3 regions of the Devosia sp. 2618 genome follow, and region 2 is predicted to be linked to each of the others. Evidence: predicted binding sites of a transcription regulator. Region 2 holds the regulator's gene; each other region holds the start of a gene.
What was found. Region 2 encodes LexA, which represses DNA repair genes until DNA is damaged. Its sites were predicted from a motif close to TGTTCNNNNTGTGTTCNG; they were not measured.
Positions count from the first base shown of each region.

Region 1: the regulator LexA is predicted to act here: its motif matches at 8,244-8,261, upstream of uvrA (excinuclease ABC subunit UvrA).
Region 3: the regulator LexA is predicted to act here: its motif matches at 5,863-5,880, upstream of ABIE28_RS01395 (putative DNA modification/repair radical SAM protein).

Region 1 is NZ_JBEPOO010000001.1:1,600,136-1,610,628, forward strand. Features, by position in the region: gene gyrA (DNA gyrase subunit A) at 1-33, opposite strand, end outside; gene ABIE28_RS07980 (hypothetical protein) at 344-859, shown strand; gene ABIE28_RS07985 (DNA polymerase Y subunit UmuC family protein) at 914-1,210, shown strand; gene ABIE28_RS07990 (winged helix-turn-helix transcriptional regulator) at 1,207-1,611, opposite strand; gene ABIE28_RS07995 (NmrA family NAD(P)-binding protein) at 1,756-2,637, shown strand; gene ABIE28_RS08000 (efflux RND transporter permease subunit) at 2,783-5,149, shown strand; gene ABIE28_RS08005 (hypothetical protein) at 5,301-5,831, shown strand; gene ABIE28_RS08010 (diguanylate cyclase domain-containing protein) at 5,966-7,324, shown strand; gene ssb (single-stranded DNA-binding protein) at 7,389-7,913, opposite strand; gene uvrA (excinuclease ABC subunit UvrA) at 8,451-10,493, shown strand, end outside.
Region 2 is NZ_JBEPOO010000001.1:1,292,899-1,303,391, reverse strand. Features, by position in the region: gene tpiA (triose-phosphate isomerase) at 46-801, opposite strand; gene ABIE28_RS06560 (peptidylprolyl isomerase) at 928-2,799, shown strand; gene trpE (anthranilate synthase component I) at 2,839-4,347, shown strand; gene ABIE28_RS06550 (anthranilate synthase component II) at 4,576-5,175, shown strand; gene trpD (anthranilate phosphoribosyltransferase) at 5,178-6,197, shown strand; gene trpC (indole-3-glycerol phosphate synthase TrpC) at 6,194-7,006, shown strand; gene moaC (cyclic pyranopterin monophosphate synthase MoaC) at 7,006-7,482, shown strand; gene ABIE28_RS06530 (molybdopterin molybdotransferase MoeA) at 7,479-8,681, shown strand; gene lexA (transcriptional repressor LexA) at 8,790-9,503, shown strand; gene ABIE28_RS06520 (cold-shock protein) at 9,886-10,098, shown strand; gene ABIE28_RS06515 (IlvD/Edd family dehydratase) at 10,405-10,493, opposite strand, start outside.
Region 3 is NZ_JBEPOO010000001.1:281,149-291,641, reverse strand. Features, by position in the region: gene ABIE28_RS01425 (ABC transporter ATP-binding protein) at 1-474, shown strand, start outside; gene ABIE28_RS01420 (ABC transporter permease) at 484-1,293, shown strand; gene ABIE28_RS01415 (substrate-binding periplasmic protein) at 1,298-2,119, shown strand; gene ABIE28_RS01410 (site-2 protease family protein) at 2,161-2,793, shown strand; tRNA gene ABIE28_RS01405 (tRNA-Met) at 3,013-3,089, opposite strand; gene ABIE28_RS01400 (UdgX family uracil-DNA binding protein) at 3,183-4,625, opposite strand; gene ABIE28_RS01395 (putative DNA modification/repair radical SAM protein) at 4,625-5,860, opposite strand; gene ABIE28_RS01390 (ring-cleaving dioxygenase) at 6,515-7,465, shown strand; gene ABIE28_RS01385 (GGDEF domain-containing protein) at 7,746-8,708, shown strand; gene ABIE28_RS01380 (vWA domain-containing protein) at 8,766-10,493, opposite strand, start outside.

The DNA of each region.
Region 1 (10,493 bases), 310 kb from region 2:
CGCGCCGGTTCCGGTATCGGGCGTATCGGTCACTGGGGTGATTCTTGTTTGTTCAAACTACCCATTAGATAGGCGATTCCGACACAGAATGCCAATTCTCACCGGCCTTCGCTGTGGAGAGACGCCTTTGCGGCGCCGGGTGTTGGCCACCGCGCGACGGCGAGACCAAGGCGGCGACAATCGCCAAGTTGTGAGCGGCAATTTCTTGCCAATCGTCTTGCAGAATTGCGCCGCATCTGACACGGCGCAACAATGTCTTGGCCAATGCAATGCTTCATCTTGCGTTCAGCTTGTGTCTGTCAAAAAATCACAGTGAAATCGGCAGCCGACGCAGGAGATCACCGTGCAACGCATTCTCGCCGCGACCATCGTTTTCGCCCTGCTTGGTAGTGTGGCCGTGCAGGCGCAGACCGCGCCAAAGCCTTCGCCCGGCGGCAGCAGCAGTTCCAATGGCTGGCCCAATCCGCCTTCGCTGGCGGGAAGTGGCGGCCCCTTCCCCGTCGATCCGCCAAAATTCGGCCATCCGACAGGCCTCTGGGTTCTGGATGGCTCCGAATGTGACGCCGCCGACATTGAGGGCATTCAGATCGAGGACAAGAACATCGTCCTCTACGATCCGCGCGCCGCCACAGTCTCGTTTTCAACCGAAGGCGAAAAGGCCTTCAGCGTCACGGATGTGAAGGCTGATCTCGGCACCATCACCGACGTCGTGCCCCGAAACGGGGTCTATCGATTCGTGGCTGAACTGGATCAGGGCGATGAGCTGATCTTTGATTTCGAGGTGCTGCCCGACCAGAAAGCGACGATCGGTTTTGGCGGCGGCGCCAAGATCCCACTGACGTCCTGCACTCAAAGCTGAGCCAGGACGCAGACTTGTGTGGCTAACGCCCATGCGACTGAGATAAGCAGGCTCATGGCAGATACCTATCGGGCGTGGCTTCGCGGCGCAGAGACTTGGCAGAATATTTCGGTGATCGACCTGCGCGACATCGACGGCATCGGCAAGCGCCTGCAAAGCGCGGGCCTAAAGACGCTGGGCGAAATCGACGGAATGGAAGGTCCCGAACTGCTCAAGCTCGACGGCATCGGCATCGGCGTCCTGCGCCGGGCACGCGGCATTATCAGAACCTGCAAAGCCGAGCAGCGCCGCCGCAAGGCCGCTGCCAATCAAATCCGCGTCCGCCCGCCCCGGGTTGTCCCCGGCGACTAAATGGTCTTGTCGTATTCGACGCGCGCCGCGCCGATATGGCTGTGGTGTTCGCCGGCCCAGTCGATCAGATGTCCGAACGGCACGATGATCGAGGCGCCCATCGGCGTCAGCCGGTATTCGACCGATGGCGGCTTGGTGTCATAGACCTTGCGCGTGATCATGCCGTCGCGCTGCAAATCGCGCAGCGTCTGGGTCAGCATCTTTTGGGAAATGTCGGGCACGTCGCGCCGAAGCTGGTTGAAACGCTTGGGGCCGCCGGCCAGCATCATCACCAGCAACATGCTCCATTTATCGCTGATCTTGTCGAGCACACCCCGGATCGGGCAGTTGCCCAGCGGGCTACCGACGATGCTGTTCCAGCTCTCGATATAGACATCGGCCTGTGATTTGTTGTCCAGCATGGCAGTTACCTCCAGGTGACGTTCAGCGGTGAAAGTGCCTCCTTTAACGCCGGTAGGAACGAGCCTAGATAGCACTCTCTATTCGATACCTAGTCTCCAACGGCGATCTTCGCAAGTGGGGCGGGACAACACGGAGAAATGGACATGTCGAACTTCAAGGATCAGGCATTGCTCGTCACCGGCGCATCGGGCAAATTCGGCCGCATCGCGGTTGAAGAGCTTCTGGCGCGCGGCGCGACCAAAATCATCGCCGGCACGCGCGACACCTCCAAGCTGGCCGATCTTGCGGCACGCGGCGTCGAAGTGCGCCATCTTGATTTCGACGATGCCGCCAGCCTGCCCGCAAGCTTCGCCGGTGTCGACCGCGTCCTCGTCATCAGCACCGACGGCGTTGGCAAACGCGTGGCGCAGCAGACCGCCGCCATCGCCGCCGCAAAGGCCGCTGGCGTCAAGCACATCGTCTATACCTCCGCCCCAGCTGCCCGACCAAATGCCGATGCAGGCCTTGGTATCGAGCACTACTGGACCGAAGTCGCACTAGCCGAGAGCGGCCTCGACTTCACCTCGCTGCGCAATCACATGTATGCCGAGAACAACCTGATTGATGTCGGTCACGTTATCGGATCGGGCCAGTTGTTCGGCCTCATCGGCGACCGCGGCACCGCCTTTGTTACCCGCGCCGATGCCGCCCGCACCGCAGCCGGCGCCTTGCTGACCTCCGAAGGGAAGTCCATCGAAGATGTCAGCGGTCCAGCCGCCGTGACAAATGCCGAGCGCGCGGCACTCTACGCAAAGGTCAGCGGTAAGCCGGTGGCCGTCGTGGCTGTCACGCCACCAGAACTCAAAGCCGGCATGGTCGCTGCAGGTCTGCCCGAGTTTTATGCCCAGGCTTTGGTGGCTTTCCAGATTGACGCTGTCTTCGGCTTCCATGGCGTTGCGACCGACGCTGTCGAGCGCCTTTCGGGCCGCAAGCCCGAGACTTTCGCACACTTCCTCGAAGCCAATCGCGCCGCACTCACCGCCTGATCCATCCGGCCCCGCGTTCGCGCGGGGCCACCCCACAATTGAACTGCTCATAACCCGCCCACGCGCACCGCGCTCACTGGACGCTGTCGCTGCAACCCCGTAGAAATCGCGCCAATCTGTCGCCGAATTCGCGGAGTCTCGTGCAGTGGCTGTGGGGTCCTTTTTCGGCAGGCTGTGGGCGCGCTTCACCTATGACCGCTCTATTGGTTTCGGCCTCGAATATATCGGCCTGACCACGCTGCGCTATCCGCGCACCATCGCACTGGCTGTGCTGGCCTTTTCCATCCTGTGCTTCGCGCAAATCCCAAAAGCCAATGTCGATGGCGACCTGCTGCGGGTCTTCGCGCATTCGGGCGAATATTATGACGCCTATGAACACCTCGCCGAGACCTTCGGAACCTTCGAGAACGACGTCTATGTCCTGATCAGTTCCCCGCGCCTGACCGAGCCTGAAACGCTCGAGCGGGTGCGCGAACTGGCATTCGATCTAGAGCTCAACGACTTTGCCGTCGGCACCATGTCGCCGTTCACCCTGCGCAAGCCGGACAGCCGGGGCGGTTCGGTGCCCGCGGTGCCCGAGCAGATGGAGAGCTATTCGGAAGTCGCCCGCGCGCTGGCCGATCTGCAGCAAAACGATCCGATGATGCGCAACCTGATCACGCCGAACCTTGATGGCGTGGTGCTGATCATGTTCCCCAATCAGGAAATGACCAAGGGCGACGGCACGAGGCTCATGATCGAGAGCTTGCATCGGACCATTGCGCCCTATCAGGACGAAAACATCTCCGTCGAACTGACCGGCCCGCCGATCTGGACCTCTGAAATGCTCAATGCTGCGGTGAGCGATCAGATCAAGTTCACCATCTGGGGCTTTGGGCTGGGCGCACTCATTGCGCTCCTGGCATTGCGCTCGCTGACCGGCGCATTGCTGGTCGCCGCAATGCCCTTCCTCGCCCTGATCTGGTCGATGGGCATAATCCTGTTGTTCTTCGGCTCGTTCACGTTCCTCACCATCATCGTGACGACGCTGGTGCTGGTGATCAGCTTCGCCGAATCGATATTCTTCATCTTCAACTGGCTCGCCTATTGGCGGGACGGGATGGAGCCCAACAAGGCAGTCGACGCGACCGTAAAGCTGGTCGGGCCCGCCGCTGCACTGACCATGCTGACGACCCTGATCAGCTTCGCATCGCTGGCGCTGACGCCGGGTCAGGGCGTGCGCGAATTCTCCATCGCAGGCTCTATCGGCTCCGTTCTGCTGTTTGTCTGTCTGATGACCTTCGTGCCGCTGATGCTCAAGACCGCCATCCGGCTGGGCTTCAAGCCACCCAAGCGCTCAAGCCTCGTGTTGACGGCGCCTTTGCCCGTGGCGTGGTTCATGGCCAGCAAGTTCGGGCGGCAGCTATCGATCATCGCGATCCTTGTCACCCTGCTGCTGTTCATCCCCTATTTCCTGATCAAACCGCATTTTTCGTTCGAAGGCGTCGTGGCCAATGAGTCCACTGCGTTGTCGGCAGCGGCCGATATCGACGAAGGCGTCGGTGGCGTTGCCCCGCTCTACATTCGTGTGCCTCTCGCGGATGGCGACCCCAATGTCAGCGCCGAAGACTTCAAGACCATTGTTGCCGTACACAGGATTCTGGAAAAGCACCTCGGCCAGAACAAGGTTATCTCGGTCGAGAGCATGACCAATTACACCGAGAGCGGCTTCTCGCGCCAAGAGGTGTTCGAGTCCGTCGGGCCATTCATGAAGCGCCGTTTCGTCACCGATGACGGCACGCAGGCGCTCGTCACCGGATTCATGCCGACCATCATCGACTCAGACGACCTCAAGCAACTGGTCATCGATGTCGACGCAGAGCTGAAAGCGGCCGGCATTACCGGCGCCGAGATCGGCGGCTTCCGGATTTTGACGACATTCGCCACCGACCAGATCGTTGCCGGGCTGCAGCTCGATCTGACCCTTTCGGTGCTGGTCAACATCGCGCTGATCGGCTTTGCCTTTCAGTCCTTCCGCGTCGCGCTGGCCTCGGCCATTCCCAACCTCTTCCCGGTTTTGGGCACCCTCGCCTGGCTTTATTTCACCGGTCAGGGCCTGCAACTGACGACCGTGATCGCGCTCACCATCGCCTTCGGCATTGCCGTGGACGACACGGTGCATTTCCTGTCGCACTACCTCCATTCCCGACGCGAGGAAAGTCGCCCGCATATGGAGGCGGTCAAGCACACGCTGGATCGCATCGGCGGCGCGATCATCGCAACCACCATCATCCTCTGTTCCGGCGTCGTTATCGTCACTTTCTCGGACCTGCCGCAGGTGGCGATGTTTGGCACCATGTTCGTCTCGACGCTGGCCTTTGCGGTCATCGGAGACCTGTTCATTCTTCCGGCCATGCTGCTGGCCGGTGGCAAATTCTTCCATCCTTTGGGCCGGATCAAGGTGCGTATGGCCGACCACGAGGCGACGCCCGACGATCCGACCGGCGAACGTGCCAAGCCGCTGCCCTCCTGATCTCAGCCAAGGAAATCACCGCTATCCCCGCAGTCGGGGGCTTGCAGGCGGTTAAATTGTCGAGAACATTGACCGTCAAGCAAGTGTGGTTTGCTATCGGTCGCCGAATGCGATCTGCCCGGGGGCAGGATTTTACTGGAGCGTGCGTGCAATGAGCATTTTCGGAGTTCTGTCGCGTGCCATGGCAGTGGCGACCGTTGTGGCTGCCATGGGTGGCGCAGTTGCCCCGGCTATCGCCGCTCCGGCCGACGTTGCCCTGATCAAATCCTATATCGGGGAATGGCGCGGACGCGGCACGCTGGTCGGCGCCACCACCGAAACCGTGGTCTGTCGCCTGTCGCTCACGCAGGGCAATCAGGACAAGGTCAACTATAGCGGCCGCTGCACGCTGGCGGGCACCCAGCTCTCGGTCGCCGGCACCATGGCCTATGTCGAGGCCAACAAGCGCTATGAAGCCGCGATGACGTCCAACGCCACCTTTACCGGCATCGCCGTCGGCCAGAAGCGCGCCGGTGGGCTGGTGTTCAACCTGCGTGAGCGCGAACAGGACGAACACGGCAAACCGCTCAACATCACGGCGCAAATTTTCCTGCGCCCGGATGCGATCACCGTGGCGTTCGAGGTGGTCTATGTCGAAAACGGCGATAACCTGCGCGCCGACGTGCCCTTCACCAAGCAATAGACCCACGTAACCTTTGGGGACTGTGCGGGCGGCTTCATGGCCGCCCCAATTGTTTTTGGTTTGCAAACCCTTGGCGGGCAGAAAATCTTAACCACCAGCGGGTTAGGTTTTTTTGCCTATCCGAGAACCCTCAATTGTCCAGCCGAATAGCCGCTCAGCATTTGTCTGCATCTGCGCCCCAGACGTGGACGCAGACTCGCGACGATTTCAGCGCACGCCTGGTGCGGATGTGCGACCTGCTGGGTATTGCTGGCGCACGCCTGGTTCAGGTGACTGCCGACCAGCACACGGTGATTGCGGCGTTTGGCGACGCCACACCCAATCTCAATGTTCTGGAGGCCATGGCGACGGCGGATACCGCGCCGCTGGTCATCGCCGACACGCTCGACAAGCAGCGCGATCACTGTCGCTTTTATGCCGGAATGACCGTGCCCGCCGATGCCGACCGCCCGGCCATGCTCCTCAGCCTGTTCGATTCGCGCCCGCGCAGTGCGGCCATGGCCAACACCATTGCCGCCTTGGCGCATGATGCGCTGTCGCAGGTGATCATCGAGCGCCAGCGGCGCGAGATCGCGATTCAAAGCGCGACCATTGCCAGGCAGATCGAGGTCGAGCGGCAACGCCGCTGCCTGTTCGACCGGGCCTCGGCCACGGCGCGGATCGGCATCTGGGAATGTGATCTGTCGGACGGCTCGCTGCGCTGGACCAATGGCGTCTATGACCTGTTCGAGTTGCCGCATGGCAGCCCGATTGCGCGCGACACCACCCTGCCCTTTTACAGCGATGAGTGCCGCCGCGACATGGAGGCGATGCGCGCCCACGCCATCGCCAATTGCTCCGATTTTGCGCTGACCGCCAAGATCACGACGGCCAAGGGCAATACGCGCTGGATGCGCCTGACCGCAGCCGTCGAAGCGGTCAACGGCAAGGCGACGCGCATTTTTGGCATGAAGCAGGACATTACCGAAGAAAAACTGCTCGGCGATCACACGCGCTATCTGGCCGAGTTCGACGTCATGACCGGTCTCGCCAATCGCAGCCAGTTCCAGACGCGCCTCGACATGCTCAATGATGGCTCCAGCAAGCGTCAGATCGGCGCGCTGCTGCTGATGGATCTTGATGGCTTCAAGCAGATCAACGACACCCACGGCCATGCGCTAGGCGATGAATGCATCAAGGAAGCCGCCGCGCGGCTGACCGAGAGCAGCGGCACGGCAGAACTCGTGGCGCGGATCGGTGGCGATGAATTTGCCGTGCTCCTGGGTGCCGACCTCAGCCTCGCCGAGATCGAGCAGCGGGCGCAGGCTATCGTCGAAATGGTCGCCCAACCCCTCGCTCGCATGGGCCACACCATGGCGTTAAGTGCATCGGTCGGCGTTGCACTCTATCGGGGCGGTTCGGCCGAGGACCTGTTCCGGCAGGCCGATACGGCGCTGTACGCAGCCAAGGCCGCCGGTCGCAACACGACAATGACCTTCCCCATCGCCGCCTGACACTCAGGCCAAAAAGAAAGGCCGCCGAAGCGACCTTTCTGCATTCTGAAATAATCCAGCGTTCTTAGAACGGGATATCGTCGTCCATGCCGCCTGGCTCGAAGGCCGGTGCATTGGAGGCCGGACGACGCGCGCCGCCACCGGCATTGTCGCGCACGCCACGGAAACCACCGTCGCCGCCGCCACCGCCGCCATAACCACCACCCTGGCCGCCGCCACCGCCGCCTTCAGCGTCGTTGCGGCCGTCGAGCAGCGTCAGGTTCGAGTTGAAGCCCTGCAGCACGATTTCGGTCGAATACTTGTCGGCGCCGGACTGGTCCTGCCACTTGCGGGTCTGCAGCTGGCCTTCGATATAGACCTTGCTGCCCTTGCGCAGATAACTCTCGGCCACGCGCGTCAGACCTTCCGAGAAGATCACCACACGGTGCCACTCGGTCTTTTCGCGGCGTTCGCCGGTGTTCTTGTCTTTCCAGTTCTCCGAGGTGGCGATCGACAGATTCACCACCTTGCCCCCGCTTGGGAGGTTGCGCACTTCTGGGTCAGCCCCGAGATTGCCCACCAGGATGACCTTGTTCACACTGCCTGCCATCGCTCATTCCTTTCGATTCAGTCCCCGGGCCTTTGCCCACGAGGACGCTCACTTACATAGCGGCGGCACCTTACTCCCGCGCGCCGCTCACCGCCCGCGCCTTGGCGAAGTTGTGAACAGAAGTGTCTCTTCATTTGTTCTCTTTATGTTCCATATATCTTGGCCAGTCAAGCATCCTCCACATGAGGCACTGCCTCGCATTGGAAATGCTCGCTGGCGGCATTTGTGCACACGTCCAGCTGCGCGGCGTTTTGTTGTCTGCTGACAGACCCTGTCAGTAGCCGTGCTCCAAAACCGCGGCATGATCTTCGGACTTGACCGAATCCGCATTGTTCCGCTTATGTTCACCGCAAACAATGCCGCTTTGGCAAGTCGTCAGCTACACGCTAAGGTGACCTGCAAGCCGGGCGGCCATGCGTTTGCCCCGCTTGTGGCAAGCGCGCGGCGCCCCTATTTATCTGGTCTTCCTGACCAAATGCCCATTATCGACTTTGCCGTGGTGCAGCCTGCTGGCGCACCGAGCCATGGACTGAATTGATGACCACCAAGCCAAGCCAGAACCGTGAGATCATTGTGCGCGGAGCCCGCGAACATAATCTCAAGGGCATCGACCTCAAATTGCCGCGCGACAGCCTGATCGTGATGACGGGTCTGTCCGGGTCCGGCAAGTCGTCGCTGGCATTCGACACCATCTATGCTGAAGGCCAGCGCCGCTACGTGGAATCGCTGAGCGCCTATGCGCGCCAGTTCCTCGAGATGATGCAGAAGCCCGATGTCGAGCATATCGAGGGCCTGTCGCCCGCGATTTCCATCGAGCAGAAAACCACATCGCGTAACCCGCGCTCTACCGTTGGCACGGTCACCGAGATCTACGACTATCTCCGCCTGCTGTTTGCCCGCGTCGGCGTGCCCTATTCGCCCGCAACCGGCCTGCCCATCGAAAGCCAGACCGTCAGCCAGATGGTAGACAAGGTACTGGAACTGCCCGAAGGCACGCGGCTTTACCTGCTCGCGCCGATCGCGCGCGGCCGCAAGGGTGAGTACAAAAAGGAACTCGCCGACCTGATGCGCAAGGGCTTCCAGCGCGTCAAGATCGACGGCGAATACCACGAGATCGAGGAAGCCCCTGCCCTCGACAAGAAGTTCAAGCATGACATCGAAGTCGTGGTCGACCGCGTGGTGGTCGGGCCAGACATTTCCGGCCGCCTGTCGGAGAGCTTTGAGACGGCGCTGAAGCTGGCGGACGGCATCGCGCTGATCGAGTTCGTCGACGAGAAGGCCGAAGACGGCAGCGCCAAGCAGACGACGTTCTCGGAAAAGTTCGCCTGCCCGGTCTCCGGCTTCACCATTGCCGAAATCGAGCCGCGCCTGTTCTCGTTCAACAACCCGTTCGGCGCCTGCCCGGTTTGCGATGGCCTTGGCACCGAACAGAAGATCGACCCTGACCAGATCGTTCCGGATGCGACCCTCTCGATCAAGGACGGCGCCATCCTGCCATGGAGCAAGACGAGCGCGCCTTACTACATCCAGACGCTGGCCGCCGTGTTGAAGATGTATGGCGCCTCGACCGCTACGCCGTGGAATGAACTACCCTTCGAGATCCAGCACGCCGTACTCTATGGCACCGGCAAGGACAAGGTCGACTTCGTCTATGACGATGGCCTGCGCCAGTACAAGACTACCAAGGCCTTTGAAGGCGTCATCGGCAACCTTGAGCGTCGCTACAAGGAAACCGAAAGCGCAGGCATGCGCGAAGAAATCGAAAAGTACATGTCGGCCAAGCCCTGCTTTGCCTGCGGCGGCTATCGCCTCAAGCCGGAATCGCTGGCCGTCAAGATCGACGGGCTGCATGTCGGCCAAGTCACCGAGAAGTCCATCAAGGATTCCCTGACCTGGTTCGAACAGCTGCCGGCCAAACTGACGCCAAACCAGCAGACCATCGGCGAGCGCATCCTCAAGGAAATCCGCGAGCGGCTGAATTTCCTCGTGGCAGTTGGCCTTGATTATCTTTCCATGTCGCGAAATTCCGGCACTCTGTCGGGTGGCGAGAGCCAGCGTATTCGCCTTGCCAGCCAGATCGGCTCGGGCCTGACCGGCGTGCTCTACGTGCTTGATGAGCCCTCGATCGGGTTACATCAGCGCGACAATGCCAAGCTGCTCGAAACGCTGCGTCGCCTGCGCGATATCGGCAATACCGTGATCGTCGTCGAACACGACGAAGACGCCATCATGACCGCTGACTACGTTGTCGACATCGGTCCCGGTGCTGGCGTACACGGCGGCCATATCGTCGCCGAAGGCACGCCACAGGACATTATCGACAGCCCCGACTCGCTGACCGGAAAATATCTGTCGGGCCGCATGGGCATTGCCATGCCGGCTGAGCGTCGTCAGGGCACCAAGGGAAAGACCCTCAGCGTCATGGGCGCCACCGGCAACAACCTCAAGAACGTGTCGGTCGATGTGCCACTGGGCATGTTCGTCGCCATCACCGGCGTTTCGGGCGGCGGCAAGTCGACACTGATGATCGACACCATGTACCAGGCCATTGCCCGCCGCCTGAACGGCGCGCGCGTGGTC
Region 2 (10,493 bases):
AGGCGGAGCGGAAATTCCGACCTGCCGTCTGGCACAAGCGCAGCACTAGACTGCGGAGATAATGGTGTAGAAGTCCTTTGCCAAGAGGCTGGCGCCGCCAACCAGCCCACCATTGACGTTATCCACGGCCAGAATTTCCCGCGCATTCTGGGGCTTGAGCGAACCACCGTACAAAATACGCACCGAGGCGCCCTTGTCGGCGAAACGCTGCACCAGTTTGTCGCGGATCGAATTGTGCATTTCGGCAATATCGTCATTGCTCGGCGTGCGACCCGTGCCAATGGCCCAGATCGGCTCATAGGCGACGATGATTTCGTGCAGTTCGGCCGCGTCGGGAATCGATCCGGCCAGTTGGGCCGCGACCACATCGAGCGCCTGCCCGCTATCGCGCTGGGCTTCGGTTTCACCGACACAGATGATTGGCTTGAGCCCTGCCCCGATGGCGGCTTCGGCCTTGGCGCGCACGTCCGCATCTGATTCACCGTGCGCTTCGCGGCGCTCGGAGTGACCGACGATCACATATTGGGCACCGGCATCGACCAGCATGCTGGCGGAGATATCGCCGGTATGGGCGCCCGACGGCGCGGCATGGCAATCCTGCCCGCCGGCAAGGATACCGGCACTGGCGCCCTGGCGGGCAATGGCGGCAAGAATGGTGGCTGGCGGGCAAATAACGACCACGGCGCGCGGTGCTTCCCCTGTGGTGAGCATGCCTGCCAGAGCCGTCAACTCATCCAAAGACCCCCTCAGGCCGTTCATTTTCCAGTTTCCTGCGATCAGCGGCGTGATTGTGGTTGTCACTCTTTAGCTCCTGCTACCTCTTGCACCGGGGCCAGCTTTGCCCTAACCCGGCTTGTAAAAATGGATTACTAGTGCGCTCCCGCAGTCGCGGTAAAGCCTGGTGTTGCCCAAATTGGAACGTCTTAGATGCTCGATAGTTTGCGTGCTTTTGCAAAATCCTGGCCCGGCAAGATCCTTGGCGGCTTTCTGCTGGTAGGCGTGGCCGGTTTCGGCATCAACAACGTTATCACGGATCTTGGCACCAATACGATTGCTCGTGTGGGCGATCAGGAGATCAACTCGCGGCAGTTCCTGCGGGCCTATCAGAACCAGCTCAATCAGGTCGCCCAGCAGATCGGTTCGCTGCCGACCGCCGAGCAGGCCATGAGCTTTGGCATCCCCGGCATGGTGCTGCAGAGCATGGCCCAGGACGCAGCGCTGACGCAGATGGCCAACGGCTTTGGCATGGGCGTGTCGGAAGACAAGCTCAGCGAGATGCTGCGCGAAGATCCATCGTTCCAGAACGCAGTGGGCACCTTCAATCCAGCCTCGTTCAAGCAGGTTCTGGCCAATAGCGGTCTGACCGAAGCCGAGTATTTCGAACAGCAGGGCAATGCGGCCAAGCGCCAGCAGCTGATCCTGAGCCTGTTTGGCGATACCAAGCTGCCCGAAACCGCATCGGCCTTGATCAATCGCTATGTCGCCGATCAGCGTTCAATCGACTATTTCGTGCTCGGCGAAACCAATATCGAAACGCCAGCCGCGCCGACCGAGGCTGAACTGGCTGCCTACCTGACCCAGCATCAGTCCGAATTCCGCACCGTCGAAACCCGCAATGTGCAGCTGCTGCGCCTGTCGGCTGCCGACCTTGCCGCGACCAAGACCATTGCTGATGCCGACGTTGCCGCCGAATACGAGCGCACCAAGGCCAGCCTGACCCGTCCAGAGCGCCGCACCATCCAGCAGGTCGTACTTAACGCCGATCAGGTCACCGCGTTTGAAGCCGGCCTCACCGCCGGAACGCCCTTCGCAACGCTGGTGAGCACTGCCGGCCTGACGCCAACCGACATTGGCACCCTGGCCCAGAGCGAAATCACCGACACCAATCTCGCCAATGCCGCTTTCGGCCTGCCCAATGACGGCTTTGCCGTGATCGACGGCGTGGCCGGCAAGCGTGCCGTGCACGTCTCGGCCATCGAGGCCGGTGGCGCACCAACGCTGGACGAAGCCCGCGAAGACATCGCGCACAACCTCGCGCTGGCGCAGGCCCGCAATGAACTGGCCGACATTCAGGACCAGATCGAAGAACTGCGCGCCGCTTTCCGTCCGCTCACCGAAATCGCCGAACGGTTCAACCTCGACCTCTATGAAGCCGACGTGACCTCGACCGGCGCTGAACTCAGCGTTCTGCCCGATCTGGCGCAGGAAGACCGCCCACGCATCACCCAGGCCATCTTTGCTGCCCAGCAGGGCGCGCTGACGGCCGCCATTCCACTCGCTGGCAATGCCAATGTGTGGTTTGACCTGACCGCCATCGAGCCTGCCCGTGATGAAACGCTGGACGAAGTGCGTGATCGCGTGACGACTGCACTGACGGCAGAACGCACCAACAATGCGATCCTTGCTGCACAGGCCGCGGCTGTGACCCGTCTCGACAATGGCGAAGCCGTTGCTGACGTCGCAGCCTCCTACAACGTGTTCCCGCAGATTAGCCCAGCCTTCACTCGCTTTGGCGCTGAAGACGGCACCATCGACGCCGCTGTCGCATCGGCCGTGTTTGCCGGTGACGACAAGCATCACGGTTCGGTCGTCAGCCAGGATGGCGAGTTCATCGTGTTTCAGGTTGTCGATCTGACGGCTGCGACCGGCCCGCTCGAAGCCCCGGCAAATGCCAGCCTTGAAAACGAAGCCCGCGTTGGCATGTATGGCGACTTCGTCACCGCGATCAGCACCGAAGCTGGTCTGCGCGTCAACCAGCAGGCGCTGACACAGGCGCTGCAGCTCAATACCGGCCTGTAACCACAGGCCGGACCACCCCGGAAACTGGACACCACACCAATGGGCGACGACCTCTTTCAGCGCTTCTCCGAGCAATACAATGCTGGAAAGTCGCAGATCGTGTGGCGTCGCATCGTGGCGGATCTCGAAACCCCGATCGGCACCTATCTCAAGCTGGCGCAGGGCCGGAAGAACACCTTCCTGCTCGAGTCAGTGCAAGATGGGACGACGCGCGGTCGCTATTCGATCATCGGTAGCCAGCCGGACCTGATCCTCAAGGTCGATGCCGGTCAGGCGTCGATCAATCGGTCCGCGCAGGTCGACGACACCAGTTTCGAGCCCCTGCCCGACCTGCCGCTCGACGCGCTGCGCAATCTTGTGGCCGAAAGCGCCATCGAGGTCCCCGAAGGCCTGCCGCCGCAATCGGCCGGCGTCTATGGCTTTTTGGGCTATGAGATGGTCCGCTATATGGAAGTGCTGCCCAACAGCAATCCAGACGACCTCAAGACACCTGAATCGGTGCTGATCCGGCCATCGCTGCTGGCTATTTTCGACACGGTCAAGGACGAGCTTTATCTCACCGCGCCCGTCCATGTGCGGGCTGGAGTGTCCGCTCGTCAGGCCTATGAAGCCGCCGAAGGCCGGATCGACGACGCCATCGCCCGGCTGAGCCAGGCCCTGCCGACGACGCCTGCTTTGCCCGATCTTGAATCCATCGCGGTCAAGAGCAACACCAGCCGCGACGAATATTTCGCGATGGTCGCCAAGGCCAAGGACTACATCACCGCCGGTGACATTTTCCAGGTCGTGCTGAGCCAGCGGTTCGAGGCCGAGTTCAATCTGCCCCCGACCGCGCTGTATCGCGCGCTGCGCCGGACCAATCCCAGCCCCTATATGTATTTTCTCGATTTCGGCGACTTCGCGGTCGCGGGCTCAAGCCCGGAAATCCTGGTGCGTGTGCAGAATGGCGAAGTGACCATCCGCCCCATCGCCGGTACCCGCAAGCGCGGTTCGACGCCAACCCGTGATGCCGAACTGGCTGCCGAACTGTTGGCCGATCCAAAGGAGCTGGCCGAGCATCTGATGCTGCTCGATCTGGGCCGCAACGATGTCGGTCGCGTCGCCAAGACCGGTACGGTCAAGGTGACCGACAAGTTCTTCCTCGAATACTATTCACACGTCATGCACATCGTCTCGAACGTCGTCGGCGTGCTCGATCCGAAGTATGATTTCGTCGATGCGCTGTCGGCTGGCTTCCCGGCGGGCACCGTGTCGGGCGCCCCGAAGGTGCGGGCCATGGAAATCATCGACGAACTCGAAAAGTCGCGTCGCGGCATCTATGGCGGCTGCGTCGGCTATTTCGGCGCCGACGGCACCATGGACACCTGCATCGTGCTGCGCACCGGCATCATCAAGGACGGCAAGCTTTACGTGCAGTCCGGCGCAGGCATCGTCGCTGACAGCCAGCCCGACCTCGAGCAGATGGAATGCGAAAACAAAGCCCGCGCCCTGTTCAGCGCCGCCGAGGAAGCGCTACGCTATGCCGGCGAGGCGAGGATCGGGCAATGAGCGTAAATTTGGATAGCCCAAGCCTTTCCACTGCCGTCATTGCCCGGCTCGTCCGGGCAATCCAAGAGGTGCTGCCAGTAGGCATGGACCACCGGGACAAGCCCGGTGGTGACGATGGGGATAGTTTTGGGCCGCAACATCGATGGCGGGGCTGCTTCTGAAACCGGGGGTGCCGCTTGTGCGGGAATGACCCGGTGGTTGGAAAGAGACTGCTGAGGAGCGAGCCAAATGACCAAGACTCTCGTCATCGATAACTACGATAGCTTTACCTACAATCTCGTCCATTTCCTGGGCGAACTCGGCGCCGACATCACGGTCGTGCGTAACGACAAGATTACGCTTGATGAAATCGCCGCCATGGCGCCCGAAGCCATTCTGCTGTCGCCCGGGCCGGCGACGCCCAACGAAGCCGGCATTTGCCTGGCGCTGATCGACCGGTTTTCGGCAACCACGCCGATCCTTGGCGTATGCCTCGGCCATCAGGCTATCGGCCAGGCCATGGGCGGCGATGTGATCCGTGCGCCGCACCTGGTGCATGGAAAAACGTCGAAGATCCACCACACCGGCCAGGGCCTGTTCCGTGGGCTGAACAACGATTTCGAAGCGACGCGTTACCACTCGCTGATCGTCAAGCAAGACACCCTGCCCGACGTGCTCGAAGTGACTGCGACGACCGATGACGGCCTGATCATGGGCATGCAGCACAAGACCCTGCCCGTGCATGGCGTGCAGTTCCACCCCGAGAGCATCGCCTCGGAAAACGGCCATGCCCTGTTGCAGAACTTCTTGAACATTGCCCGCGACTTCAACCAGAAGAAGGCCGCGTAACAATGGATATCAAGGCAGCACTGCACAAGATTGCCGACCGCAAGGACCTGACCGGCGAAGAGATGCGCAGCGTCATGCGCATCATCATGTCGGGCGACGCGACACCCAGCCAGATCGGCGCGTTCCTGATGGGCATGCGCATCAAGGGCGAAAGCGTCGGCGAAATCGCTGCGGCGGTCTCGATCCTGCGCGAGCAGATGGTCAAGGTCGACGCCCCCGAAAACGCCGTCGACATTGTCGGCACCGGCGGTGACGGCGGCGGCACACTCAATATTTCGACGGCCAGCGCCATCGTGGTCGCGGCATCCGGCGTTCCGGTGGCCAAGCATGGCAACCGCGCTTTGTCGTCCAAGTCCGGTTCGTCGCAGGCGCTCGAAGCGCTGGGCGTCAAGCTGGACCTCACGCCCGAAGAAATTTCGCGCTGCATCACCGAAGCTGGCATCGGCTTCATGTTCGCGCCAAGCCACCACCCGGCCATGCGCCATGTGGGCCCTGCCCGAGCCGAAATGGGCGTGCGCACGATGTTCAACCTGCTCGGTCCGCAATCGAACCCAGCCGGCGTGCGCCGCTACATGCTCGGCGTTTATGCCGAGGAATGGGTTGAACCGGTTGCTGCGGCACTGCTCGCCAATCGCGCCATCAAGGCCTGGGTCGTGCATGGCAGCGATGGTCTGGACGAAATCACCGTCACCGGCCCCAGCTTTGTCGCCCAGATTGCCAATGGCGACCTGCGCAGCTTTGAAGTGACCCCGGAATCGGCAGGCCTCAAGCGCTATGACGCAAAGGACCTGCTCGGCGCCGATCCAGACTATAATGCCCAAGCCATCCATGCTTTGTTCGATGGCGCCCCCGGCGCCTATCGCGATGTCGTGCTGCTCAATGCAGGCGCGGCGCTGATTGTGGCTGACAAGGTTGCAGACCTGCGCGAAGGCGCAGAGGCGGCGGCCAGCATCGTCGACAGTGGCAAGGCCAAAGAAACACTCGCCCGCCTCGTGGCGGTATCGAACGGACGAGATAAATGACCGATATTCTCCAGCAGATCGAAGCCTATAAACGCGAAGAAATCGCGGCAGCAAAAGCCATGCGCCCATGGGCCGAAGTGGTTGCCGAGGCGCATGACCAGCCCGCGCCACGCGGCTTCATCAAAGCCATCAAGGCCAAGCGTGCCAAGGGCGAATATGCCCTGATCGCCGAAGTCAAAAAGGCCAGCCCCTCCAGGGGCCTGATCCGCCCCGATTTCAACCCGGCCGAAATCGCCCGCGCCTATGAGGCCGCAGGCGCCGCCTGCCTGTCGGTTTTGACCGACCGCCCCAGCTTTCAGGGCTCGCCGAGCTATCTGATCGAGGCCCGTGCGGCGACGCAGCTGCCCGTGCTGCGCAAGGACTTCCTGTTCGAAACCTATCAGGTCGCCGAAGCCCGCGCCTGGGGCGCCGACTGCATCCTCGTGATCCTGGCCGCCGTCGACGACGAAACCGCCCGCTACCTGCTCGACGCAGCCGAAGAATGGGGTATGGACGCGCTGGTAGAAGTACACGACCAGCTTGAGCTCGACCGCGCCCTGGCGCTTGAAGCCACGTTCATCGGCGTCAACAACCGCAACCTGCGCACCTTCGAGACCAGCATCGAAACCTCGATCAACCTCGCGGTCGGCGTGCCCAAGGGCACTCTGCTGGTCAGCGAAAGCGGCATTCTCAACCACGAGCATGTGCTCAAGCTCGACCGAGAAGCGGGCATCGGCACCTTCCTCGTCGGCGAAAGCCTGATGCGGCAGGACGACGTGGTGGCCGCCACGCGCACACTGCTGACTGGCTCGCCGCAGACCGCCGCCTGATGACCAACAGGCTCACCCACCTCAACGACCGCGGCGAAGCCCATATCGTCGATATCGGCGACAAGGCCGTTACCAAACGTCGGGCCGTGGCGCAGGCGCGCATCACTGCGGAGGCCGCCACGGTCAGCGCCATCATGGGCGGTGGGCTCAAAAAGGGCGACGCGCTTGCCGTCGCCCGCATTGCCGGCATCATGGCCGCCAAAAAAACCAGCGACCTGATCCCGCTCTGCCACCCCATTCCGCTGACCAAGGTGAGCGTCGATATCGAGGCCGATGGCGCCACAGCGATCACCATTCACGCGACGGCCGAAACCACCGGACAGACCGGCGTCGAAATGGAAGCGCTGGTCGCCGCCTCGACAGCTGCACTGACGCTCTATGACATGGCCAAGGCGATCGACCGCGCCATGACCATCACCGATATCTGCCTGCTGGAAAAATCCGGCGGCAAATCCGGCGACTTTGCCCGACCATGAGCCTGCTGCCCGTCGAAGACGCCATCGCGGCAATCCTGAAGCGCGTGCCCGCCCCCGTCGCCGAGACGGTATCGCTGGCCGATGCGACCGGCCGTGTGCTGCTCGAACCCATTGTCGCGACCCACAACCAGCCGCCGTTCAATTCGAGCGCCATGGACGGCTACGCCGTGCGCGCAGAGGACATCGTGCCCGGTCATCGCCTGCCTGTGGTTGGCACCTCGCAGGCCGGCGCAAGCTACGCCAAAACGCTGATGCCCGGCGAAGCGATCCGCATCTTCACCGGCGCCCCGGTGCCCGAGGGCGCCGATACTGTCATCATGCAGGAAGAGGCGCAGGCCAGCGATGGCTTTGTCTCCTTCACCACCGAAGCACGCCGTGGCCACAGCGTGCGCGCACTAGGCAATGACTTTGCCGTGGGCCAGCAGGTGGTCGACGCCCATGTCCGCCTCGCACCGATGCAACTGGCGGTCGCCGCCGCCGCCAATGCCGCAACGCTGCAGGTGGCCAGGCGCCCGCGCATCGCGCTACTGGCCACCGGCGACGAACTGGTGCTGCCTGGCTCCGAGCTTGGCCCCGACCAGATCGTCGCCTCCAACAGCTTTGGCCTGCGCCCCGAACTGCTGCCCTATGCCGAGACCGTCACCGACTACGGCATCGCCCGCGATGATCGGCAGGAACTGCGGGACAAGCTAACCGAGATATTCGCAGCCGAACCGGATGTGTTGATCACTACTGGCGGCGCCAGTGTTGGCGATCACGATATCGTCCAGGAAATCCTGGTCGACCTTGGCGTGACGCTCGATTTCTGGCGCATCAACATGCGGCCCGGCAAACCACTAATGTTTGGCACTCGTGGCAAGACGCTGGTGTTCGGCCTGCCCGGCAATCCGGTCTCGGCCATGGTCACATCCATGGTATTCATCCGCCCCGCTTTGCGCGCCTTCCTCGGCTTTCCTGAGCCCGCGCTGTGGAGCCTGCCGCTGGCTGGTCCCACGCCGCCCAACACCGCCCGCCGCCACTTCATGCGCGCCCATCTAATCCAGACGCCGACCGGCCCGCAGCTGCAGCCGATCGCGCAGACCGATAGCGGCCATACTTCGTCGCTGGCGCAGGCCGATATGCTGATCATTCAGCCAGAATTTGACCCTGGGCAGTCGCCCGGAACCATTGTCCGGGCCATCCCGCTCGACGGGTTCTGACGGACAACTCGCTGCCAAAAGCAGAAATTTGCTGGGCATATTGCAGAACATAACTGGAACGCGTATGGTCGTTCTGCCTATGTTCCGATTCCCGCTCCGAGAGGGCCCATGCTCACGCGCAAACAACACGAGCTGCTGATGTTCATCCACGAACGGATGAAGGAAAGCGGCATTCCTCCATCCTTTGATGAGATGAAGGATGCGCTTGATCTGGCATCCAAGTCCGGCATTCATCGGCTGATAACGGCGCTCGAAGAGCGTGGCTTCATTCGCCGCCTGCCCAATCGGGCCCGCGCGCTGGAGGTGGTTAAACTCCCCGATTCGATGAACCCTTCGCTCGGTGGCCGCAAGGCGCGCTTTGAGCCATCGGTGATCGAAGGCAATCTGGGCAAGGTCGCATCGCCCCCCTCGCGCATGTCGGCGGCCGAGGATTATGCCAGGCCGATTTCCATTCCGGTCATGGGCCGCATCGCGGCGGGTACGCCGATTTCGGCAATCGAGAATCACACCCACACCATCATGGTGCCGCCCGAAATGCTCGGCGCCGGTGAGCATTACGCGCTCGAAGTGCGCGGCGACTCGATGATCGACGCCGGTATTTTCGATGGCGACACCGTGCTCATCAAAAAGCAGGATGCCGCCAGCACGGGCGAGATCATCGTCGCACTTGTTGACGATGAGGAAGCAACGTTGAAGCGGCTGCGCCGCAAGGGCAACACCATCGCGCTCGAAGCAGCCAACCCCGCCTACGAAACGCGTATCTTCCCACCAGACCGGGTCAAGGTACAGGGACGCCTTGTGGGTCTGCTTCGCAAGTATTGACCATCGGCTGCTGATCTATGGGGCTGCGCAGTTGGCGCGGCCCCTTTTTGTTGGCGCGCACGCGAATTTGACCGGGACACCTTGCCTGCCAGCAACCGATGACGGAAATCACCCGGTCGCATATGTCGTTGTTTTGTCAGCACTTCGAACAAAAGCTGAAATGTGCTTCACAGTTGGCTGCAAACTGTCAATATCGTCCATCTTGCAATATAGACTATTCCGTGCCATATAGGTCGCATACGTTTTCAGCCTAAGTCGGCTGCCTAATGCCGGTTCGCCGGACCGTGGCTTCCTTCTCTACCATGCGAACGTTATTTTCCTCTGGCATGTTGTCATTGGATAACCGCTCGTTCGCTGATGCTACGAGCAAAAGGAAACTATCATGGCCCTCATCACCGGCACCGTTAAATTCTTCAACACCACCAAGGGCTTCGGCTTCATCTCGCCAGAAAATGGCGGCAAGGATGCTTTCGTCCACATCTCGGCTGTTCAGCGTTCGGGCCTCCAGGGCCTCTACGAGAACGACAAGGTGACCTACGAGCTCGAGACCGGCCGTGACGGCAAGGAATCGGCAACCAACCTGACCCTGCTCTAGTTTTTTCTAGACTGGCGAGCGCGCTTCGGCGCAGCTCGGATGAGGCCATCGCGATTTTTCGCGGTGGCCTTTTCTTTTGTGCATTGAGCTTTGGGGCACGTCCTCCTTCGACAAGTTCAGGGTGGTTCGAGGGTCGCTGCGTTCCCGCCTCACAATGAGGGCTACTCATATGGTCGAGTGTTCGAGTAGCCCTCATGGTGAGGTGCGAGTTCTGACGAGCCTCGAACCACGAGGGCATGCCACCACTCATCCCAAACAAAAAGGCCCGCGCGATGCGCGGGCCTTTCGTCATTTTCAGCGAACCAATCAGTGATTGTCGCGCGGCACGCCAAAAGTCTGGGCGATGCGCTGGTACTTTTCGGCTGGCTTGAGGATGGCGCCATCGCCGAGCTGGC
Region 3 (10,493 bases), 1.0 Mb from region 2:
GGGCTGGACGCCCAGTCGCGCGATCGCATCTGGGAGTATCTGGCCGAAGCCAAGCGCCAGCGCGATCTGACCATGATCATCTCGACCCACTACATCGAGGAAGTCGACGCCTGCGACCGCGTCTGCATCGTCGACCACGGCAAGGTACTCGCTCTCGACACTCCCGACGCCCTGCGCGACCGCCATGGCCACGAGATCATTCGGGTACGCCCGCGCGATGCCGCCACCGAAACCGCCATCCTTAGCGCTTATGCCGGAGCGTCAAAACTGCGCAGCGGAGAGATCGTCATTCCCTCCAGCGGCTCAAGCGAAGCCATGATCGACGCCCTGCTGTCGCATTACGGCAATTCGATCCGCAATCTTTCCTTCGATCGGCCATCGCTTGAAACTGTATTTCTCAGTTTGACCGGCCGCGATCTGCGCGAAACCAAACCTGGCGACCACGCCAGTCTGGCGCGGCCTTTGGCACGATAGGGGCGCGTGATGGGTAATCTGGTGGGGGTCTATGCCATCTGGTTGCGCGAGGTAAAACGCTCGCTGCGCGATCGAGGACAGCTCATTGGCGGCATCAGCCGTCCCCTGCTCTGGGTGCTGATCCTGGGCATCGGGCTCAATCCCTATTTCCGCGCTGAAGTGTTCGGCCAGGTACGCTTCGCCGTACCTTACACCTATTTGCAGTTCATCTTCCCCGCAGTGATCGTACTTAACATCATGTACACCGCCATCCAGTCGGCGGTTTCGCTGATCTCCGACCGCGAATTCGGCTTCATGCGCGAGATCATGGTCTCGCCTAAGCCACGCTGGGTGATCCTTTTGGGCAAGGTGCTGGGCGGCGCCACCGTCGCCATGCTCCATGGCTGCATTGTGTTGTTGCTGGCCCAGTTCACTGATGTGAGCCTGCGGTTGACCGATCTTGTCCTCGGCCTCGCGCTGATGTTTCTGCTCGCCTTTGGCCTAACTTGCCTCGGCATCGTCATCGCCAATCGGGTGCGCAGTTTTGAGGGTTTTGGTGTTTTTTCCAACGCTGTCATCCTGCCGCTTTATTTCACCTCCAGCTCGATTTTCCCGCTCGATCCCGCCTTGAGCGGCGCCCAGACCCGCGTGCTCTATCCCGAATGGCTGGTGCTCCTGGTGCAATACAATCCGATGACCTATGCGGTGGACTGTTTCCGCGGAGTCTTCATCAATTTCAACCAGTTCGACCCGCTGCGCGGCCCCCTGATCATGATTGTCATCGCCATCGTCTTCTTTCTCGTCGGCCTGCGTGACTTTACCCGCATGGGCAAGAGCTGACACCGTGACCACCACCTTCTCCAAAGACGAGCGCCCGCGCTGGCTTGGCAACCTGGTTGGGGCCATCGTCGTGCTGGTGCTTTTTGCCGGGATCTATCTGCTGCCCCCCGATACCTCGCTCGCCGAGCTCGAGCGCAACGGCTACCTGCGCGCCTGCGTGCCGCAAAACTATCCGCCTCTGGTCCAGCCGAATGCCGATCTTCCCGGCTTTGAAATCGAGTTGCTGCAGGATGTCGCCGATCGCCTTGGGGTCCGCCTAGTGCTCAACACCAATGCCGCCATTGGCCGCGAGCTCAATCCGCGTAACTGGCAAGTCAGCCGCGCCAATTGCCAGATCATCGGCGGTGGCATCGTCGACAATGCCACTATCCGCAGCTTTCTTGACACCACCCCGCCGCATCTCGAAACGGGCTGGGTGGTGCTTTCGCCCGGAGACGATGAGCCAAGCCTCCAGGATCAGCGCGTCGGTGTCTATGTAGGCATTACCGGACGCGACCGCATCCAGCTCAGCCGCCTGCTGCGCGATCAGCAGGCCCAGATCAAGCTAGTCAATGCCCCCGACAAGCTAGTCGCCGACATGAAAAATGGCGGATTTGATCTGGTAGTCACCGAGGCGCTGATAGGCGGCGCCATCGCTGCCGAACACGGCTGGACCGCCCGATGGCTACCCGGCGACACCCACGACTCGATCGCTTTCGGGCTATGGAAGGGCGACCTCACCCTGAAGCGCCGCATCAACGCCATCATCACAGATCTGCAGCACGAAGGCCGCTTCACCCAACTCGCCGCCCGCTACGGCGTTGCCGCCATCCCCGGCGACAACTGAGCCAACTACGTCGCCACTCCCGTTTCCACTCAAGGCCCAGCATGTTTGATCTGCAGCGTTTTTTTGCGACCTCCGGCCAGACGCTGGCCTATAGCATTTTCGCAGGCCTTTTGGTCATTTCCATTCACGGTTGGGCGCTCGCCTTCATGTCGCGAACGCTGGGGGATCGCGGTCCACAACATGACGGCCGCCTAACGTTCAATCCGCTGGTGCATTTCGATCTGGTTGGCACGTTCTGCGTCTGTCTGGCCCAAATAGGCTGGATCAAGCCGATACAGATCGACGTCACCCAACTGCGCTTTGGTCGCGCCAGCATCTGGATGGTCACTGCCGGCAGCCTGCTCATCCTGGTGTTTTCTGCCAACCTGGCGTGGCAGCTGCGCCCGATGCTGGTGCGCCACTTTCCTGGCGGCATGCCCGCAGTGGTCGCGGTCGGCGTGCTTGAAGCCTTCGGCAAAATCAGCATTTCTTATGCGCTGTTCAACCTCATCCCTTTACCCCCCTTTTCCATGGGGCACTGGATCGCAGCTTTTCGTTCCATCCCCTCCTATCGCCTCAAGCACTACTGGCTCTGGTTGACCATGGCTCTGGGTTTGATCATCGCCACCGGTCTCCCTCGTCTCGCCAATCCATTCGTGCACTATCTACAAAACATTCTGCTCTTCAATTGGTAGTACTTACGGGACAATTCTACAGCTATGCACGCCGCGCCAAGTTGTGAGGAAGGGCTGAGGCAAACCTTGTTGAACGAGGTGACTTCGGTGCTGCGCGGGTGATTTGCTAATGATTTCAATGGGGGTGCTCAGTCGCTGTGCTTGACTGTGCTAGCCTGGGATCAGGCTTCGCGGAAATCAACCGCAACAAAAAACCCCCGGTTTCCCGGGGGTTTGAAATGGTAGCGAAGCCCAGATTTGAACTGGGGACACACGGATTATGATTCCGCCGCTCTAACCAACTGAGCTACTCCGCCCCAAGGGGCACGCGGGTTTCCCCGGCGACTTGCACTAACTAAGTTTAGCGGGCTTGCCTGTCAAGCGCCAGCCTTAGCACTTTCAACCAACGTTTATGATGCAGCGATGGCGTCGCGCACCATAGCAAGGTCGGCCTCGAACTTGATGGCTTCGCGGGCGCGGCCTTCGGCATCGGGAATGCGCAGCAGATAGGACGGGTGGTTGGTGACATAAACCGTTGTTCCGTCTTCTATTTTCAGCGATTCGCCGCGCAGTTTGCCGACGGTGACGGACTTGCCCAAAAGGCTTTGCGCGGCGGTGGCGCCGAGGGCGACGATGATCTTTGGTTTGACTAAATCACGTTCGAGGTTGAGCCAGAATTTGCAGGCCTGCACCTCGCCCGCGTCGGGTCGCTGGTGGATGCGGCGCTTGCCGCGTGGCTCGAATTTGAAGTGTTTGACGGCATTGGTGACATAGACCCGGCTACGGTCTATCCCGACTTTGGCGAGTGCCTCATCGAACACCGCGCCGGCCGGGCCGATGAAGGGTTTGCCGGCGAGATCTTCCTGGTCGCCGGGCTGCTCGCCCACGAACATCACATCGGCATGTTCGGGGCCTTCACCGAACACGGGCTGGGTGGCGTGTTCAAAAAGCGGGCAGCGTTGGCAGGTTTGGACGGCAGAGCGGACGTCCGTCAGAGACTTGATATCGCTTCGCTTTTCCTCAGCAATTTCACGGGCAGCCTGACGCAGATGGCGCGATGGCGGCTGGCTGGCGGCGCGTTCGATCATCGATTTTTCGGCTTCGCGGGCGCCGCGAATGAGGGGAGCGATGAGTTCGGCTTCGGGGAGATTGCGCCAGTATTTGACCGGCATTTCCGATTTCATCATCGCGACCTTGAGGCGGGCGGGATTGAAGATAGAGGAGAAATAAGTCTTCCAGTCACCCTCGACGGCATCGTCCTGCGGCACGTCGGACTTGCGGCCACCAGGGCCGAAGGCAATGCTTTCGCCGTCCCAGAAGGCGGAGGCATAAGGCGTGATGATGGCCCACATCATGCCATCGAAGCGGCGGGCGAAAAACGGCGCGGTGAGTTCGAGGCAATAGTGATCGGGCTCGAACCAGGCGGCGAAACGTTCGAGGCCGCTATCATCGACGATGGATTTGAAGCGCACGAAGGCCTTCATCTTGTGACTATCACGACGGACCGCAGCGGCCCATTTCGTTAACAGACTGTTATCATCGAGCACCGCATTGCCCAGCAATTGGTTATCACTTTGCAGTTGCCAGAGCAGCCGATAGAGCACAGAAAACCGCGCGGGATCGCTGTGACAGATGGCTTGCGCCGCCAGATCGAGGAACTGTCGCGGCACGGACCCGACGGGACCCGATGCGGCTGGCAGGGGTACTTCTTCGACATCGCCGAAAAGACCTCCCGCTTCGCCCACCATACGCCACTCGACCTGTTCAGGGGATAATCCGGCGGCCAGAAGCTGGCGCGCCTTGCCGCGCCATTCGGCAAAATCATTGAGCGCTTGCACCCGCACGATGTGCATCAGAACAGGCTCAATTGTTCCGGCTGCGGCGTCAGCCGGGCGCGCAGCCTTTGATCGTCGGTAAGACCACCCGGCGTCCAATCTTCGGTTTCGATGAAGGGCCGCACCTTGTCGATGCTGCCGGCAATGCGCGCCACGTCGTCGAGCCGCAGCCGATGGTGTCGGCGGGTGGTGATGATGCGATCAATGCTCTTGGTGCCAAGCCCCGGCACACGCAGCAGCATTTCGCGATCGGCGCGATTGACGTTGACCGGGAAGCGCGCCCGGTTACGCAGCGCCCAGGCAAGCTTGGGATCGATGCTGAGATCGAGCAGGCCCCCTTCCCCGCCCGAGATGATTTCGGGCACGTCAAAGCCGTAAAAGCGAATGAGCCAATCGGCCTGATAGAGCCGGTGCTCGCGCATGAGCGGCGGAGCGCGCAGCGGCAGGCGCGAACTGGCATCGGGGATGGGCGAAAAGGCCGAGTAATAGACGCGGCGCAGCTTGTAGCCGGAATAGAGCCCGGCGGCGCGATTGAGAATGGCGCCATCGTCGGCCCCATCGGCCCCGATGATCATCTGGGTGGACTGGCCGGCGGGGGCGAATTTGGCGGGCTTTGCCTTGGACTTGAGATCGGGCTTTGCCTCATCGAGCTTGCCGCGCACGCGGGCCATTGCAGTGCGGATTTCGCTGGGCTTTTTCTCGGGCGCGAGGGCTTCCAGGCCGAGGTCGGTGGGCATTTCGATATTGGTCGACAGCCGGTCGGCCCAGCGCCCCGCTTCGGTCAGCAGCTCGGCTGTGGCATTGGGGATGACCTTGAGATGGATATAGCCGGCAAACTTGTGGTCCTGTCGCAGCGAACGCGCGACTCGGACCAGTTCTTCCATCGTGTAATCGGGCGAGCGAATGATGCCGGAGGAGAGGAACAGGCCTTCGATATAGTTGCGCTTGTAGAAATCGAGCGTCAGGCGCACGACTTCCTCGACGCTGAAGCGGGCGCGTTCGACGTTTGAAGACGAGCGATTGACGCAATAGATGCAGTCGTAGACGCAAAAATTGGTCAGCAGGATTTTGAGCAGGCTGATGCAGCGCCCGTCCGGCGCATAGGAATGACAAATCCCGCTCCCTTCGGTCGAGCCAATGCCGCCGGTGCCCGCACTATTGCGCTTCTCCGAGCCGCTGGAGGCGCAGGACGCATCGTATTTTGCCGCATCGGACAGGACAGCAAGTTTGCGGCGAAGCGTGAGGGCTGCCATTTCGTTCCCTTTATGTTCATGTGCAGGGATAGCGCATCTGGCGGGGGGATGCATGGCAAAAAGACATGTGTCGGGTTTTGTGATCGGATTGTGCCACGCCCTCGTGGTTCGAGGCTCGTAAGAACTCGCACCTCACCATGAGGGCTACTGGTGGCTTGTCGGGGCCTTCACTTCGCCCTGAGGGGACAGGGAGTTAGGCCGGCGGATGTGTGAACTTGGACGCCTATTCACAGCGTCCTTTCCGCGATGCCAAAGTCGACACCCTCCCCCTTGAGGGGAGGGATCAAGCGAGGGGGTGAGCCACGCACACCGCATTCTCGGAGAAATACCCCTCCCTATGAAGACCTTTTTCAAATGAGCAAGAGTGCGCTGAGGTTCACCTCTCCCCTGAGGGGAGAGGTCGGCGTGTAGCGCCGGTGAGGGGTTCAGGGGTTGGTGGAGGCAGAGTGGTCGTTCAGAGATTGAACCCCTCACCCCAACCCTCTCCCCTCAGGGGAGAGGGGGCAGCATCGCGTTCGCTCATCGTTCATCGCTCATCGTTCAAAAATCGACACCAGTCTGTTGGGATTGTCAGTCTGCACAAACCCAGCGCATTGCTCTACATCTTGTCTCAACAGCGGCGCGGCAATCGCGCCCCAGCAGGAGACAATCACCATGACGCTCGAACTCGGAGGCATCCATCACCTCACGGCGGTTACCGCCGAGGCCAAGAAGAACCTGGCTTTTTATACGCAGACGCTGGGCATGCGGCTGATCAAGAAGACCGTCAATCAGGACGACCCCACCGCCTATCACCTGTTTTACGGTGATGGCGTCGCTTCGCCCGGCGCGGACCTGACCTTCTTTGATTTTGACGCGGCCCGCGAACAGCGCGGCAACCATACGGTGAGCCGCACTGGTCTGCGTGTCGATAGCGAGGAGAGCCTCAACTGGTGGAAAGAGCATCTGCAGAACAACAATGTCGGCACTTCGGCGATCAAGGATCGCAATGGCCGGCTGTCGCTCGATTTCGAGGATTTCGAGGGTCAGCGTTTCCGCATGGTAATCGACGAGGTCAACAAGGTCGTGCCCTGGGCAAAGTCGCCTGTGCCGGCTGAACGGCAGATCATCGGGCTGGGTCCGATCTCGATGTCGGTGCCGCGGCTTGACCGGACCGAGGCCGTGCTGACGCAGGTGATGAACATGCGCAAGGTGCGCTCGTACCCTGCCGCCAATGGCAATGCCGAAACCCATGTCTTTGAGATGGGCCCCGGCGGTCCGGGCGCTGAGGTGAACGTGGTGGTAGACCCAAGCCTGAGCCCTGCCCGGCCCGGCGCTGGTGGCGTGCATCACGTGGCATTCCGCACGCCGGATCAGGACAGCCTGCGCCAATGGATCGATCGGGTGACCAAGGCCGGTATCCGGTCGAGCGGGGAAGTCGAGCGGTTCTATTTCACCTCACTCTACTTCCGCGAGCCAAGCGGCATCCTGTTCGAGATTGCCACCGACGTGCCCGGCTTTGCCGCCGACGAACCGATGGAAACGCTAGGCGAAAGCCTGGCGCTGCCACCTTTCCTCGAAGGTCGCCGCGCCAGCATCGAGGCCAACCTCAAGCCGCTCGTCTAACAGCGAACATGGGTTATCAGCGATAGCCAGACACCCTCGGACCTCCGTCCGGGGGTGTTTTGCCTTGGGCGCCTGTGAGTACAATTATGGTAAATTGAATACTAATGAGAATTCTTCCGGCAACACAAAAGAAACCAAGTGCGCTCAACCCAATCAACTTGGAAGTACCAGACCCCATCCTTCAGCTTAAATTAGGGTCTTGGCTGCTTAGACTGACACCTAGGTAGAATTTCGCCTCGATCCGTTCTGTGAACCTAGCGCCGCGAAAGGTCTTGTTCCAATGGCTGCAGATGATCCCATCTCACCCGAGATCCTGTCGCAAATGCTGATGCGGATGTTTGAATTCGCGCCAGTGGCCATGGCCATCACGACCAGCCACAAGGCGGACTCGCGCTATGTGAAGGTCAACGACGCCTATTTGAAGCTGACGGGCTACAAATGGGACGACATCAAGCAACGCGAACTGGCCGCATCTGGATCGGCCATCAACAGTCCGGCGCGCGACGAGCGCCGCCGCCTGCTCGACGTCGAAGGGGCATTTCGCTTGCAGGAAGTCGATATCAAGCATGTCGATGGCACCGTCATTCCGACATTGATCTCGGCGCAGCGCACCGAAATCGGCGAGCAATCCTACGACATCGAAATCATCATCGACATTTCGGCGCGCGTCAGGCTGCAGACCGAACTCGATCAGGCGCTGATCCAGGCTGCGCGCACCGACGCTTTGACCGGCCTGCCTAACCGCGCCTCCTACGACGATTTTATCGGTCGCAAACTGGCGCATGACAATGCCTGCGTGCTGCTGGCCTTCATTGATCTCAACGGCTTCAAGACCATCAACGACACGCGCGGCCACGCCTTTGGCGACAAGGTGCTGCAGCATGTCGGCGCTCGCCTGCGCGACAATTGCCGCAGCAGCGACTTTGTCGGGCGGCTCGGCGGCGACGAGTTCGTGGTGGTGCTGCAATTGCCAAGCGGCGGCGCAGCATCGGCTTTCCCGGCCTTTCATCGCATGATGAAACACGCCTTTGAGCCCATGATGATCGACGGCGAAGTGGTGCGCGTGGGGGCGGCGATCGGTACCGCCGCATTCGATCCCGCCAATGATACCGCCGAAACTTTGCTCAATCGGGCGGACCGCTGCATGTATGAGGCCAAGTCGACCGGCGACATTTTCCACGTTGTTTCTGACGCCGACCTGTCAACCGCGCAAATCGAACGCGTCCGGCAGTGCGTCGGGTAGGCTGTGGTTGCAGACAGATAAAAGGCGGCATGCTGTGAGCGTGCCGCCTTTGTCGTTTTAGTTGGCAGATGCCGTGTCGGGCTTGAGCGAAGCGGCAGCTTTGACCAGCTGGATGAACTCGCTGCGATAACCGTTTTCATCGGCGCCGCGACCCGAACGGGCCAGCGCTTCGATCTCGGCCCAGGTCATCGAGCCACCGTAGTTGCTGTCTTTGATTTTCTGGCCAAAGGCCGCCACTGCGGCGGCAAAGCGCATGTCATCGCTGACCTCGGAAATATTGTCATAGACCACGCTTGGCGTGACGGCCTGCTCGATCAGCTGGCTGACATCGCTGTCGGGCAGCTTGTAGCGCATGCGCAGGAACGCGATTTCGTCGCCTGCCGCAGTCGGTTCATTGGCGGTCTGGCCGTAACGCAGCGGGTCGACCAGTTCTGCGCCCGAGCCGGCGGGGGTGATTTCGTAGATCGCGGTGACCGTCGTGCCCGCGCCGACATCGCCGGCATCGACCTTGTCATTGTTGAAGTCTTCGCGGTTGAGCGCGCGGGCTTCATAGCCGATCAGGCGATATTCGCTGACCAGAGCCGGATTAAACTCGACCTGGATTTTGACGTCCTTGGCGATCATGTGCAGCGTGCCGCCCATTTCCTCGACCAGCACCTTTTGTGCCTCGCGGAAGCTGGAAATGTAGCTGGCATTACCATTGCCGTTCTGGGCCAGAGCCTGCATCGTGGCGTCGTCGAGATTACCCTGCCCGAAGCCGAGCACCGATAGCGTCACGCCGCTATCGCGCTTGGCCTTGATGAAGTCCTTGAGCTTGGCGGGATCGTCGATGCCGACATTGAAGTCGCCGTCGGTGGCGAGGATCACCCGATTGGTGCCGCCCACGACCTTGGCCTGTTCGGCCAGTTTATAGGCCAGCTCGATGCCCTCGGAACCCGCCGTGCTGCCGCCAGCCGACAGCTGGTCAAGCGCGGCGAGGATTTCGGCTTTTTTGGTGGCGACGGTTGGCTCCAACACGACGCCAGCCGAACCGGCATAAGCGACGATGGACACCGTGTCATTGCCCGAGAGCTGATCGACCAGCAGGCTAAAGGCGCGCTTGAGCAGGGGCAGCTTGTCGGGTGCGTCCATCGAGCCGGAGGTATCGATCAGGAACACCAGATTGCTCGGCTTGTCTTCGCCAGCGACGGGCACATAACCCTTGATGCCGATCTGCAGCAGCTGCGTCTTGGGGTTCCACGGTGTCGGATAGACCGCCATTGTCGGCTGGAACGGCACCTCGGCGCTTTGCGCGGCGGGGTAGTCGTAGGGGAAATAGTTGATTAGCTCTTCGATGCGAACGGAGTCCGGCGCGGGCAGATAGCCCTCTTCCAGCAAGCGGCGGGCATAGGAATAGCTGGCCGTATCGACGTCGAGCGAGAAGGTCGACACGGGGTCACTGGCCACCACCTTGAGGCGCTGCTCGTCAAAGCTGGTGAACTGGTCACCATCTGGCTGCGGGCGCTGGATGGCCATGGTTTCCGGCAGCATGACGCCCTGTGGCGCAACGCGGTTCATCACCGATGGAGCGGCCATCGGCGCCGGGCGCAGAACCTGTGGCGGCGTGGCCATATCGGCCATCGGGGCTTGCTGGGCCGGCTCGGCGGCAACCTGCGCTTCATCGGCAGCTTGGCCGGCCAGATTGTTCACTTCCGCCTGCGGAATGGGCTCGGGTGCCGGGGCTGGCGTCGTCGCGGGGCGTGGTGGCGGCGGGGGCGCGACGGCGATGGTTTCCTTGGCAGCCGC